One region of the Mesorhizobium japonicum MAFF 303099 genome, then DNA from elsewhere that is predicted to be linked to it. Evidence: riboswitches for the same ligand, from Rfam matches in the RefSeq annotation. Region 1 holds a riboswitch; each other region holds the start of a gene.
The links. Region 1 has a riboswitch for cobalamin ahead of MAFF_RS06410 (CbtB domain-containing protein). Riboswitches for the same ligand answer to the same signal wherever they lie in the genome.

Region 1 (4,825 bases):
AAGGACGCCGATCCCCGCAGTGCCTGGCAGGCGGTGTCGCGCGATGCCAAAAAACACCGCTCGCCCAATGCCGGCTGGCCGGAAGCGGCCATGGCCGGCGCGCTTGGCCTGGCGCTTGCCGGGCCGCGCAGCTATGGCGGCATCGTGGTCGATGATGTCTTTATGGGCGAAGGCGGCCGCCGCGACGTCGACAGCGGCGACATCAGGCGGGCGCTGACGCTCTACCGCGTCGCTGACTACCTGCTGATCGCGTTGTTCGCCGTGGTTTCGGTCATCGCCGTTCTTGCGTTCTAGAACTCGATCCCCTGCTGCGCCTTCACGCCTGCCGAGAAGTGGTGTTTGGTCACGCCCATCTCGGTGACCAGATCGGCCGCCTCGACCAGCGCCGGCTTGGCGTTGCGGCCGGTGACGACGATATGCAGGCCCTCGCGGCGCGCCTTCAGCGCCGCGACCACCTTGTCGAGATCGAGATAATCGTAACGCAGCGCGATGTTGAGTTCGTCGAGCACGACAAGGCTGATCGAGGGGTCGGCGATCAACTCGAGCGCCTTGGCCCAGGCGGCCTCGGCGGCGGCGATGTCGCGCTTCAGATCCTGCGTCTCCCAGGTGAAGCCCTCGCCCATCGCGTGCCAGACGACGCGGTCGCCAAAGGCAGAAAACGCATCCTTCTCGCCGGTGTGCCACTTGCCCTTGATGAACTGCACGACGCCGACGCGCTTACCATAGCCAAGCATCCGCAGCGCCAGGCCGAAGGCAGCCGTGGTCTTGCCCTTGCCCGGACCGGTGTTGACGATCAGCAGCCCCTTTTCGACCGTCTTGCTCGCCACCTCGGCATCCTGCACCGCCTTGCGCTTGGCCATCTTGGCGCGATGGCGCTCTTCGTCCTTATTGTCGATGTCGGTCATGTCACCTCACCTTGAGCGGCAGCCCCGCCACCATCAGCAGCACCGTATCGGCGATCGCCGCGACCTGCTGGTTGAGCCGGCCGGCGTCATCGCGAAACCGGCGCGCCAAGGCATTGTCCGGCACGATCCCTTGCCCGACTTCGTTGGAGACCACGAACCAGGGTCCGCGTGGTCGTGACAGCACATCCGCCAGCCGCCGGCACGCGGCTGCGACGTCGTGATCGGCCAGCATGTGATTGGTCAGCCACAGCGTCAGGCAGTCGACAAGCACCGGCTGGTTGTCGGGCAATGCCTCGAGCGCGCCGGCAAGGTCGAGCGGCGCGTCGATGGTCGTCCAGCCCTCGCCGCGCCGCGAGCGGTGCAGCGCGATGCGCTCACGCATCTCGTCGTCATAGGCTTGCGCGGTAGCGATATAGGTCCATGGCGACGGCAACGCCGTCACCAGGATTTCGGCATGCGCGCTCTTGCCGGAGCGCGCACCGCCGATGATGAAGGTCAGCTTGTTGCGATCAGGCAAAGCTGTCGCGCAGGCTGGTCGCCGTGCCGGTAAAGCGTCCGCGCACCACGCCGACGACGGCGCCGAGCACCAGCCAGAACACCAGATTGGTCAGCGTCACCGCCACCACGAACTGGTGGTGCAGACCTTCCGGGATCGGCGTCTCGAAGCTGTCGGGCTGCGGCGCACCCACAATGTGCGGAGCAACGATCAGCGCCACGGCAAGAATGGCCAGCGGCAGCGACTTGCGGAACGCGATCAGGCCGAGCCCGATGGCGGTCGCGATCACGGTCGCCACCCACCAGATCTGGCGCTGCGTCAGGTCGGCGGCAGGCATGGCGGGCAGTTCCGGCGGCAGGCCGAGACCGGGCGCCAATGTGAAGACGGCAAAGCCGGCCAGGCCCCAGAAGACGCCCTGGCGCCAATTGCCGATACCGCCGGCGAATTCCGAAACCGCGACCAGGATCAGCGCGAAGCCGATGCCGGTGACGACATTGGACACGACGTTGAAGGCAAAGCGCTCGAAGCCGTCGGCCGGTGCCCAGCCCTCGTCTTCGGCCGGAGCGGCGGCTACGGCCGGAGCCGGGGTGGCGGCGCTCATCGAATTTGCCGCCGGTGGGGCCGAACTCATCGCGGTGCCGCTGGCGGCCCCGGTTGGCGTCGCGGGTGCGGCGGCATGGTCATGGCTATGGCCGCCTTCGGCCTGTTCGTAGACTTCCGCCTTGAGGATCAGTGGTACGGTGGCATAGGCCTGCATGCAGGCAAGGACAACGCCGGCCACGAGCCCTGCGATCGCCGCGATGAACACGACGTTGCGAAACAGATTCATGATGTCAGATCCTCGTCAGTGGCAGGGAAACGCCATCGAATGCCGGTTGTCATGACCGGCATTGTGCACAGCATCGATATGCGAGAAGCCGACAAAGCCGATGATGAACGTGCCGAGCAGTGCGGCAAGCGCCAGCTGCATGAAGCGCGACTGCGAGGAGACGGAGGTGCCGAGGGAGATGGAAGCGGTATTCATATCTTGTCCTTTCACCCTCCACCCGAGGGCCTGTCAGTTTTGCCGTCGTCGGCAGGTCTCCTGGCTCACGGATCAGCGCCCTTCCCCACCTTCCCGAAGACGAATCTTCAGTGGCATATGGAGAGGACTACCGCACACAGTTGCGGGGGCAGCCACGGCATTGGGCAAGAATTTCGCCCGCACCGCATTCCCTCTTGGCTCCAAAACGGAACCGACGACTGCATGACTATAGGGAAAATCACGACACGCGGCAAACCAAATTCCGCCGGCAAACAGCGCGATTGCGCCATGCCGTTTCCAGGCACGAGAATTGACAATTCTTCCTGCCGGGTGTCGGCTGGCCGCCTCACAGGAAGCCAGCCATGCAGCCCACTGCCAGCGAGCGCGCCCCCTACAATGGCCTGACCCAGGCCGAACCGACCCTGCCCTCGTCGGCCTATTGGGACGGTGAGAGCTACCAGCGCGACCTCGATGCCATCTGGTACAAAAACTGGCTGCTCGTCTGCCGCGAGGCCGATCTGGCCCAGCCACTGGCCTTCCGCCGATTCCGCATCGGCACGCAGGACATCGTCGTGCTGCGCGACGACACCGGCGCCTTGCGCGCCTTCCACAACACCTGCCGGCATCGCGGCTCGCAGCTTTGCCAGGAGAGCGAGGGCCGGCTGAAGGCGCGGCTAATCACTTGTCCCTACCACGCCTGGTCCTATTCACTGCGCGGCGACCTCGTGCGCGTGCCGTCGAAATCGTTGCCGGACGGCTTCGACAAGGCCGACCATCCGCTCTACCGCGTCGCGCTCTCGGTGTGGCGCGGTTTCGTGTTCATCAATCTGCAGGAGGATGCGGCGGGCTCCGCGCAGGCATCCTTCGACCCGGCCTCCGGCAATCTCGGCAACTGGCCGCTGGAAACGCTGTTATCGGGCCATGTGCTGCGCAAGGTGATGCACTGCAACTGGAAGATCTTTTGGGAGAACTTCAACGAGTGCCTGCACTGCCCGGGCGTCCACAAGGACCTGTCGCGGCTGGTGCCGATCTATGGCCGCGGCCTGATGAGCCGGCACGACGACCCCGAATGGACGCACCACGCCGACAATGACGCACCGGAATTTTCCGGCGGCCTGCGCGCCGGCGCCGAGACCTGGTCGCGCGACGGCCAGGCGCACGGGCCGGTCTTCTCCGGATTGACGCCAGCCGAACGCGCCGCCGGCCAGACCTACGCCACCAGCCTGCCCTCGATGTTCATCGTCGGCCATGTCGACTATGTAAGGACCGTACGCCTGGTGCCGCTCGGCCCGGAAGAGACCGAACTTGTCGCCGAGTGGCTGTTCGCGCCCGAGGCGCTGGCCGCGACCGATATCGACAACATCGTCGCCTTCGGCACACAGGTGCTGGAAGAGGACGCCGCGATCTGCGAGGTCAACCAGAGGGGCCTGCGCTCGATGCGTCACCAGGCCGGCGTGCTCATGCCGGAGGAGTATGAACTACACCGCTTCCACAACTGGGTGCGCGAGCGCCACGCGGCGCTTGTACCAAAGCCCTGATCGTCAGAGAGACTTCGGCAAGTAACGCCACGTGACAAAACCGCAAACCGCCGCCAGCAGGCCGAGCGTGACGAACACCGAGCCCAGTCCGAAGAAGGCCAGCACCACCGAATAGACCAGCGGCGGCGTGAGTTCGGAAAAGTCGAGATAAGTACGATAGACCGCCGCCATCTGCGCCCGTTCATAGGAGCGCACCGAACGCATGAAGGCGGTCGAGCCCAACGCATCGAGCGCTATGGTGAAAAAGGCGCCACACAGCAGGAAGGCGCCGGTGAGCAGCGGCACGGTTTCGCCGACGACACCCGCCGCCAGAAGCATCGCCGACATGGCGAAATAGGCGAATGTCATGGTGCGCCGGCCGCCAAAGCGTTTTCCGGCCTTGCCCCAGAAAATCGCCATGAACAAAAGCGCGTTGCCGGCCGAAACCAGCAGGCCGCCGGCCAGCTTACCCTCGCCGGTGATCACCATGAACAGTGGCCCATAGACGAAGAATGTCGTCCAGAAGCAGGAGCGGCCGAAGGCGATCAGCCAGGCAAGCCTCAATCTCGGCTGCGCGACGAAGCGGCCGATATTGGCGAGCGGATTCGCCGGCCGTGTCTTGCCGGGTCGGATCGATGGGTTGTCGCCCAGTCGATAGGTCCAGAACAGCGCCAAGAGCGCCAGCGCGAACACCGCAACCGCGCCATGCGCGGCGTAGATGCCGAAGCGGGTGTAGAGGAAGATGCCGAGCGTCGGACCGCCGGTCCAGGCGAACATCGACCACGCCATGCGCAGCGATTCTGCCTGCATGAAGTCGGTCTTGCGGATGTGGTCCATGATGTAGAGGTTGAGCGTGATCGAAAGCGCACTGGCGCCCATCACC
Region 2 (4,825 bases), 1.4 Mb from region 1:
AACACAGCCTGTCTCACCCATATCTGCGCCCGAGACTTTGGCACAGGTCGGCTTAACAGATGCTACGGCAATTCAGCTGGCAACGAATTGTGCGTGGCTCGATGGTCGTACTTTTGCAGCCGCGGATTTTGCCGCCGATCCTCGTCGACAAATGGGTGGCGTATCCCCGCAACCCCCGATAATGACTGCACCGACCGATCCTGACACCGGCTTTGTAGTCGTATCTGGATGGGACGCGATTGGAAACGATCTGCCCAACATGCCTATTCGAGGCGTCACTGCCGAGCAGTGCCAGAACGCTTGCGACCACGATTTTACGTGCTTGGCGGTTACATACAACACCAAATACCAAGCCTGCTTCATGAAAGGCGATGCTTCCGTTCTTGTGAAGAGCGAAGAATCTGTGATGGCGGCCAAGAAGGTTGTCGAAAGCAATCTGCACTACTCGAACCTAGTATTCGCAAAGAACACCGAGGTTTCCGGCGTACCTTATTGGACGGGACAACTCAGGTATCCAGACTGCATCTTACAATGCGCGAATGAAAAATCGTGTATGGGTTTCAATTTCCGCAGCAAAGAAATGTCGTGCACGCTGTTCAACAGCGTCGCTCAATCATCCGACAACGTAGCTGTGGCCTCAGGAATCAAGAGCGTCGGGAACTAGGCCGTATACCCATAAGCGATCGACGTCTGAGAATGGTAAGAGGCGTCCGTCCAACGGCCTCACCACAGGAGGTCATCAAAACGCTTTGCCGCTCCCGCTGCGATGCGATGTGGTGCCATCGATCAAGCATGAGAAGTCCGGCTGCAACTCAACCATGATGTTGGATACGGCAGGGGCGGCGCTGCTGGGTTCCTTCTCCGCATAGGTGGCCATAATATAGACGCCGCGAGGATGCTCAGCGTTTAGCCTTGCGGTGAGATGCCAGTGTGGCCTGAGCGCGTAAAGCTTCCTGAGCAACGAAAGGAGCATGGCATCAGAGTAGGAGCCGGCCAGGATTTCGGTGGCCATCAATCTCAATTCTCCCGGATTGTCGTTCTCTTTCTCGATGACCCAACCTCGTCCACCGTGGGGCTGGCCAATGATCGCTTCGAGTGCAGGGATGTGAACACGGCGGAGCTTCTGCCTGTTGTTGCAGCGTATGTAGATGCTCCATAAGATTTCGTAGTCACCTGTCCAAGGCTCCGTGCGCTCCGGCATGCCTGGGTAGAACAACTGGGGCATATCTTCGCTCATCATCGACCTTTCATGTCCGCCTTCCACGGTGCGGTCAAGCCTGCGCCAGTTTGTGATTCAGACTGCCCACGAACCAATACGACCTAACCGACTTCGAATGGCGCGCGATCCAGCCGCATCTGCCCAACAAGCCGCGAGGCGTGCCGCGCGTGGATGATCGGCGGGTTCTCAATGGCATCTTCTGGGGATTGCGCTCCGGTGCGCGCCGACAAGGGCTGTCATGCCAACGCCTTGCGCAATGCCGCCACCGAGCGAAGGGCTTGGGCCAACATCCCTCCCAAGGCCAACCGCAAGGACCCGATCTGCTTCAGCGCCTTCCTCTACAAGGCACGCAACCTCGTCGAGCGCTTCTTCAACAAGGCCAAGCAGTTCCGCCGGATCGCAACCCGATACGACAAACTGGCGGAAAACTACCTCGCTGCCCTCAAACTCGTCTCAGTCCGCATCTGGCTACGCGATAATGAGTCTACGTCCTAGCCGGGGGCGTGTGCGCAACACCAAGCTTGACATCGTCGCGAAACATCACTTCAAACGTAATGTTATTACATATTGTGTGGAGTGCAGCGACATCGCAAAAACTCGTTGCGATGCGATCGATGGAAATCTACGGTGGGTGCGTGATGGTCCCCGCGCCGAAAGGCAAGGGGTGAAAAGGGAACACGGTGAGACCTCAAAAGGTCGAGACCGTGGCTGCCCCCGCAACTGTAAGCGGAGAGCAAGATCCGACATGCCACTGGCCGGCAAGGCTGGGAAGGCAGGATTGCGCTGAGACCCGCGAGCCAGGAGACCTGCCATCACTGAGTTGACCGGACGGGGTGTGCCGGGAGGAGACGTGGACGTCGGTCTTGTCGGCCGGCTCGCCAGCATCCTTCCGTCGCCAGTTTTGGAAAGTGACGGAAAGTTGGACGGCGCCATCGATCATCGCATCATCGTATGCACGCTTTGCCGCGACGTCCCGACCGGCATCAGGTCGGGTGAGAGCCTGTGTGCGGATTTGCGTTCCCGGCTCTCGGCCTGCCATGAACCCGCCGTGGCGCATGGCTTCACGGTCGAAGGCGTCGAATGCATGGCGGGCTGTGCGCGGCCGCTGACCGTGGCCTTCCAGGCGCCAGGCAAGGCTTCCTATCTCTTCGGTTCCATCGACGCCGAGGCCGACGCCGGCGATCTCGTGCGATTTGCCGGGCTTTACGCCTCGCTCGCCGACGGCTGGTGCAATTCCGGACAGCGTCCGCCGCGACTGGCCGGCAAGACGCTGGCCCGCATTCCCGGGCCGGGCAAGCTTGCGGGCGACAGCCGATGACAACGCCACTCCTCGAAGCTCGCGACCTCCGCGCCATGGCGAATGGCCGGGATCTGGTCCACGCCGTCAGCCTGTCGGTGGCCACAGGCGATCGTCTTGCCATCATCGGCCCCAATGGCGCCGGCAAGACCACGCTGCTGCGCATGCTGTCGGGCATGCTCAGGCCAAGTGCGGGCGAGGTGAAGCTTGGTGGGCGCCGCCTGGACAGGATCTCGACCGCCGAGCGCGCCTTGCACATCGCCGTCGTCGGCCAGACCGACCAGCCGGACCCACGGCTGGCGGTGATCGACTATGTCGAGCTCGGCCGCGTCCCACATGCTGGACTGAGGCGCAGGAGCGAGGAGCGCGACATCGTCGTCGACGCGTTGCGCCGGACCGGCCTGTTGGCGCTGCTTGGCCGCAGCATCGGCTCGCTGTCGGGCGGTGAACGCCAGCGCGCCCAGCTGGCGCGCGCCATCGCGCAGCAACCGAAAGTCCTGTTCCTCGACGAGCCGACCAACCATCTCGATCCGCGCGCCCGTGGCGAGCTGCTCGAACTCGTGGCCGGCTTCGGCATGACGGTGATCGCGGTGCTGCACGATCTGGCTCTGGTGGCGCCCTTCGCCACCAGGGTCGCGGTGATGAGCGAAGCGCGGCTGCATGCGCTGGCCGCGCCGCGCGAAGCGCTGACGCAACAGCTGATCCGCGAGATTTTCGGCGTCGACGTGTTTCGCCTTCGCCATCCGACCGAAGACCGGGAACTCACGGTTTTCGATGTGCCGAACCGCGCCGCGCCGCCATCCTGATCGAACCCATCCCCCGTCCGACACCGTTCAGCCAAGGAGCAAAATCCGTGAAACGTCTCGCCCTGTCGCTCGTCTTCTCGCTGCTGGCCTCGACAGCCTTCGCCTTCCCGGTCACGGTCGACAGCTGCGGCAAGCCGCTGACTTTCGATGCACCGCCCAAGCGCGCCGTCATCCATGATCTCAACATGGCCGAGATGGCCTTCGCGCTGAAGCTGCAGCCGTCGATCGTCGGCCTGACCGGCATCACCGGATGGTACAAGGTCGGCCCCGAATTCAAGGCCGAGCAGGGTTCCATCCCGGAACTGGCGCCCAAATACCCGACGCTCGAGAACCTCGTCGCCGTCGAGCCCGATTTCTTCTTCGCCGGCTGGTACTATGGCATGAAGCCCGGCGGCGACGTGACGCCCGACACGCTCGCCCCGCACGGCATCAAGACACTGGTGCTGACCGAAAGCTGCGTCCATCTCGACAAGAACCGCCCGGCCGCTTCCATGGACCTGCTCTATGGCGACGTCGAAAAGCTGGGCAAGATCTTCGGCAAGGAGGCGGACGCGGAGAAGCTCGTCTCCGGCTGGAAGGCGCAATTGGCAGACATCACGACGAAAGTCGGCGACCGCAAGGGGACGCGGGTGTTCCTTTATGACTCAGGCGAGGACAAGCCGTTCACAGCCGGAAAATTCGCCATTCCGAACGCCATGATCACCGCGGCCGGCGGCGACAACATCATGGCAGACATGGACACCAGCTGGGGCAACACGGACTGGGAAACCGTGGCGTCGCGCAATCCGCAATTCCTCATCCTGCTCGATTACCAGGATGGCGGCGGCTACAAGAAACTGCTCGATTTCTTGAAGGCCCACCCGGCCATGAAGGAGACGGACGCGGTCAAGAATGAGCGCTTCGTGGCCCTACGCTATGCCGAACTGACGCCCGGGCCGGCAAACATCGAGGCGATCGCCAAGATCGCCAGGGCGATGCATCCGGAAGCGTTCTGATGCTCCTTGCCCCCGGGCATAAATCCGGTGCGCTTTCCCGGCACAAGGCATTCGCGCTGGCGATGGTGGCGGGCACGGTGGCGGTCGTCGCCCTCGTGCTGCTGTCGATCGCCTATGGTTCGACGCTGATCCCGCTGACCGAGGTCATCGCCTCGCTTGGCCATGCCGTCGGGTTGAACGAGCACCAGGTGTCGGGTCCGGTCGGCAAGATCGTCGTCGATCTGCGGCTGCCGCGCACGATCCTGGCGGTCTGTGTCGGTGGCGGCCTCGGCATCACCGGCGCCTTGCTGCAGACGGTGACCCGCAACGATCTTGCCGATCCCTTCCTGTTCGGTCTGTCGTCGGGGGCGGCCGCCGGAGCTGTTTCCGTCATCACTGTCTTCGGTGACAGTTTTGGCATCTGGACCTTGCCGGTCGCCGCCTTCACCGGCGGCATTCTGGCCGCCTGCATCGTCCTGCTGCTGGTCGCACGGGTGAGGGGGCAGGGGCCGGAACGGCTGATCCTCGC
Region 3 (4,825 bases), 3.2 Mb from region 1:
ACTTGATCGTCTTTCTTCTGCGATTCTGCGGCAGGGGGGGATGGCGCGAGTGTCGCTGCCAGGCGATGTGGTGACCTGGGCGGCAGCCCGTCACCAGACGCTCAGGCAGATGCTTTCCGACCAGCGTTTCAACAAGGACTGGCGACAGTGGCGGGCGCTGCAGGACGGCGAGATTCCCGAGGATCATCCGCTGATCGGGATATGCAAAGTGGACAACATGACCACGGCGCACGGCGCCGATCACCGGCGCTTGCGCGGCCTGCTGTCCAGCAGCTTCGCGCCCAGTCGTATCGCCTTGCTGGCGCCACGGGTCGAACAATGCGTCGATCGACTCCTGGCCGAGATGGCGCAGCGCGGCGGCAGTGCCGATCTGATGAGCGAGTTCGCCGCTCCGCTGCCCACCAACGTGATCGCCGAACTGTTCGGTTTGCCGGACGAACAGCGCGAAGAGATCGTCGCGCTCACCTACAGCCTGGCCAGCACCTCCGCCACAGCCGAAGAGGTGCGACAGACGCGGCAGCGCATCCCGGAGTTCTTCCGTCGCCTGATCGCGCTCAAGCGGGGCCAGCTCGGCGATGATCTGGCTTCGGCCCTGATCGTCGCGCGTGACAAAGGCGAGCTCGTTTCCGACACCGAGCTCATCGACATGCTGTTCATGGTGCTCTCTGCGGGCTTCGTGACCACCGCCGGCGTCATCGGCAATGGCGTGCTGGCATTGCTGACGCATCCGCAGCAACTGCACTTGGTGCGCAGCGGCCAAGTTCCGTGGTCACAGGCGATCGAGGAGATCCTGCGCTGGGGCACCTCAGCGGCCAATCTGCCGTTCCGCTATGCCACCCAGGACGTGGAGATCGACGGATGCCTGGTCCGCCGCGGCGATGCCGTCCTGATGGCGTTCCATGCGGCGAACCGGGACGAAAAGGCCTTCGGTCCCGGCGCCAACAGGTTCGATGTCACCCGGCGGCACAACCCGCATTTGTCATTCGGCGAGGGGCCGCATTCCTGCCTGGGCGCTGCGCTGGCGCGCCTGGAATTGCGCTGCGCCTTCCCCCCGCTGTTCGGGCGGCTGGAGGATCTGGCGCTGACCATCGCTGCGGAGGACGTCGTCTACATGCCGTCTTACGTCATTCGCTGCCCGCAGCGCCTGCCGGTCAGCTTCCGCCCTTCCGTCGCTTAGAGAGTGCGGCATTCACCCCGGATTCGGTGATTCTCGGTTCGCCGGGGTGGCTGGTCTCGCACGAGGGGGGCGAGCATGCCCGGTTACGCTCGATCGTGGCGCCGGCCTTCAGCAATCGCAGGGTGAAGCTGCTCGCGCAGCAGGTCGAGGCGATCGCCGCGCAGTTGTTCGAGACGCTGGCGGCCCAGCCCCAGTCCGCCGACCTGAGGCGCCACCTCTCCTTTCCGCTTCCGGACATGGTTATCAGCGTGCTGATGGGCGAGTGCGCAAGGACGCTGAGCGAAGCCGAGCGGGAACAAGTACCGGGATTCCCGGCTGACCGTGACGACCTGGCCCGACTTTACGCCCTTTGAGCCCGGCGACCTCGATCTGATCCGGCGTCGCCGATGGGGACAAGGATCTCTCCGAGCCTGCACTGATAAGAGGCGGCATCGTAAGCGGCTTTGGGCGAAAGAGACCGATCAGCGCAAGGGCATTATTCGCATCATCACATAAACATCTCGTTATATGTATTGACAAGAAGCGAAGCTGCTGTGATTGTGCGCATGTCGTGGTTCTCCGCGCGGCACTGCCGTAGCGGAGCTAAGAGGGAAGCCGGTGCGATGCCGGCGCTGCCCCCGCAACTGTTAGCGGCGAGCCAAGCCCATTGGTGTCACTGAGGCGAACGGCCTCGGGAAGACGGGCAGAGGCTTTGACCCGCGAGCCAGGAGACCTGCCACGACGAACAACGTCCACGGGCGGGGTGTCTCGGTGGCCGCGGTAGCCTGGCTTCGTGCCGCCTGCTCGCGCGTTCCTTGTCCCCACGCCCCAACCATCGGGGTATGGCATGACTGTCTCTCAACAAATTCCAGTGGCAACGCTCGGCGTGCCGCGTATCGGTCGACGGCGGGAACTCAAATTCGCGCTTGAAAGCTACTGGTCCGGAAAATCTCCCGCTGCCGACCTGCTCGCGACGGCGAAGGCGCTACGCGCCGCCAGCTGGAGGGAGCAGCACGATCGCGGCGTGTCGAAAATCCCGTCCAACGATTTCTCGCTTTATGACCATGTGCTCGACACCGTCGCCATGGTCGGCGCCGTGCCGGCACGATACACTTGGACTGACGGCGAGGTCCCACTCGATACCTATTTCGCAATGGCGCGCGGCAACCAAGATCAGGCCGCTGATTGCGGACATGCCGGTGACGAGCATGCGGCCAACGGGCATGGCCTTGCCGCGATGGAAATGACCAAATGGTTCGACACCAACTATCACTACATTGTGCCGGAACTTACCGACGATCAGAGCTTTGCCCTCTCGTCGGCGAAACCGGTCGATCATTTCCTCGAGGCCAAGGCGCTCGGCATCCACACGCGCCCGGTCCTGCTTGGACCGGTTACCTTTCTCAAGTTGGCGAAGTCACCTGAGGAAGGTTTCAACCCTATCGCGCTCCTGCCACGGCTGCTGCCCGTCTACGAGGAGCTCCTGCGGAGGCTGAAGCTCGCGGGAGCCGATTGGGTGCAGATCGATGAGCCGGCGCTCGTGGTCGATCTGGTTCCCAACGAACGGGATGCGCTCCAATTCGCCTACTGCCGGCTGTCAAAAGCAGCACCGGAGTTGAAGATCATGGTCGCTATCTATTTCGGATCGCTGGGAGACAATCTCGAGACCGCAATTTCTCTGCCCGTGGCGGGACTGCACGTCGATCTCGTGCGCGCTCCAGAGCAGTTGGAGACCGTCGGCCGGCTTGCGCAGAAGGACCTTGTCCTCTCGCTCGGGCTGATCGACGGCCGCAACGTCTGGCGCGCGAACCTGCCTGCCATACTTGACCGCATCAAGCCGATCGTCGCCGGCTGGCCGCTGGACCGAGTGGAGATCGCCCCGTCCTGCTCGATGCTGCATGTGCCGATCGACCTGGACATGGAGACGGCCCTCGATGCGGACGTGAAATCGTGGCTCGCCTTCGCGGCGCAAAAAACCGACGAGCTGGTCGTGCTCGCCCGTGCCCTGGCTGAAGGCCGGGACGCGGTCGCCGCCGAACTGGAGGCGTCGGCTGAGGCTGCCGCCGCTCGCGCGACATCCGCTAAGGTGCATGATCCGCTCGTCGAAGGTCGGGTCGCCAGCATCAAGGTCGCCATGACGCGCCGGAAGAGCGCATTCGACGTGCGCTCCAAGCTTCAGGGCGACACGTTTGGCTTGCCATCCTTCCCCACCACGACGATCGGCTCCTTCCCGCAAACAGCCGAGGTTCGCAAGGCGCGGGCAGCCCATGCCAAGGGCGAGCTGAGTTACGTCGACTATGAGGCCTTCCTGAAAAAAGAGATAGAAGCCGCCGTTCGCTGGCAAGAAGAGATCGGACTCGACGTGCTGGTCCACGGCGAATTCGAGCGCAACGATATGGTGCAGTATTTCGCCGAGCAGCTCCGCGGCTTTGCCTTCACGCAGCATGGGTGGGTGCAGAGCTATGGCTCGCGCTTTGTGCGACCCCCGATCATCATTGGCGATGTGTCGCGACAAAATCCGATGACACTACACTGGTGGCGATACGCCCAGTCGCTGACGCCAAAGCCGGTGAAGGGCATGCTTACCGGCCCGGTGACGATCCTCAACTGGTCCTTCGTCCGAGACGACCTTCCGCGCTCAGCCGTCTGCCGCCAAGTCGCGCTCGCCATTCGCGATGAAGTGAGCGACCTCGAAAAGGCCGGCGCCAAGATGATCCAGATCGACGAAGCCGCACTGCGCGAGGGCTTGCCGCTGCGCGAGGCCGACTGGCAGGCCTATCTCGACTGGGCCGTCGAATGCTTCCGGCTGGCTTCAACGGCGGTTGGCGATGCGACCCAGATTCACACCCATATGTGCTACTCCGAGTTCGGCGACATCGTGGACGCGATTGCTGCAATGGATGCCGATGTGATCTCCATTGAAACCTCGCGCTCGCAGTTGGAACTGCTCGATACGCTGCGAACCTTCAAGTATCCGAACGAGATCGGTCCCGGCGTCTATGACATTCACTCGCCGCGGGTCCCGGAAGTGGGCGAAATTTCCAACCTCATCATGCTTGCGCGCAAGCGATTGTCGGATGGCCAACTGTGGGTGAATCCCGACTGCGGTCTCAAAACGCGCAGGTGGGAGGAGGTCCGCCCTGCCCTGGTGAACATGGTGGCTGCGGCACGCGCAATTCGGCAAAAAGCGCAGACGGCGTAGGGCTCGGTGCCACTCGCCGGCGGTGAGCGGCAACGCCACACACCGGGCATCCTTGGGGGAGTCTATCCGGCGCGCCCAAGGCAATCGAGCTGCCCGTGACGAAAGCGCCTCGGCAAGCTTGGCCTGGCCGAGGCCCTTGTCATGGCGCGTCGAAGTCAGCTGTTCCAGAGGCCGCCGTTGGCTGGCGATCGAAGGAGGCTTGGGCCCCAAATGAGCCGGCCAGAAACGAGACGGCTCACCGCCAGCCAGTTTCGGATTATTCCGGATTGGGATAATCCAGCATCACCATCATCTCCCCGACCTTGGTCGCCGAACCCCCCGGTCCCGACCATCGGGAGAAGCATCAGCGATCACGCGGCGCCGGTCCGCGGAGCGTGTTGCGGGAGATCGGATGCAGGGCCAAGCTGGGGCAAGGGTCAAACAGCGCTTCTAGACTTTTGAGGCGGCATCGACGCTCCGCCATCTGC

Region 2: another riboswitch for cobalamin. It lies ahead of MAFF_RS33435 (DUF1636 family protein); the one in region 1 lies ahead of MAFF_RS06410 (CbtB domain-containing protein).
Region 3: another riboswitch for cobalamin. It lies ahead of metE (5-methyltetrahydropteroyltriglutamate--homocysteine S-methyltransferase); the one in region 1 lies ahead of MAFF_RS06410 (CbtB domain-containing protein).

What each region holds. Positions count from the first base shown of each region.
Region 1 is NC_002678.2:1,098,440-1,103,264, forward strand. It holds gene cbiB (adenosylcobinamide-phosphate synthase CbiB) at 1-294, shown strand, start outside; gene cobO (cob(I)yrinic acid a,c-diamide adenosyltransferase) at 291-905, opposite strand; gene cobU (bifunctional adenosylcobinamide kinase/adenosylcobinamide-phosphate guanylyltransferase) at 907-1,422, opposite strand; gene MAFF_RS06405 (CbtA family protein) at 1,415-2,230, opposite strand; gene MAFF_RS06410 (CbtB domain-containing protein) at 2,246-2,425, opposite strand; cobalamin riboswitch at 2,459-2,656, opposite strand; gene MAFF_RS06415 (aromatic ring-hydroxylating oxygenase subunit alpha) at 2,788-3,963, shown strand; gene MAFF_RS06420 (MFS transporter) at 3,967-4,825, opposite strand, start outside.
Region 2 is NC_002678.2:6,747,287-6,752,111, forward strand. It holds gene MAFF_RS33420 (PAN domain-containing protein) at 1-664, shown strand, start outside; gene MAFF_RS33425 (hypothetical protein) at 740-1,240, opposite strand; partial or broken gene MAFF_RS33430 (transposase) at 1,300-1,714, shown strand; cobalamin riboswitch at 1,842-2,047, shown strand; gene MAFF_RS33435 (DUF1636 family protein) at 2,070-2,537, shown strand; gene MAFF_RS33440 (ABC transporter ATP-binding protein) at 2,534-3,322, shown strand; gene MAFF_RS33445 (ABC transporter substrate-binding protein) at 3,370-4,317, shown strand; gene MAFF_RS33450 (FecCD family ABC transporter permease) at 4,317-4,825, shown strand, end outside.
Region 3 is NC_002678.2:4,954,230-4,959,054, reverse strand. It holds gene MAFF_RS25060 (cytochrome P450 family protein) at 1-1,177, shown strand, start outside; partial or broken gene MAFF_RS25055 (cytochrome P450) at 1,183-1,437, shown strand; cobalamin riboswitch at 1,712-1,911, shown strand; gene metE (5-methyltetrahydropteroyltriglutamate--homocysteine S-methyltransferase) at 2,028-4,358, shown strand.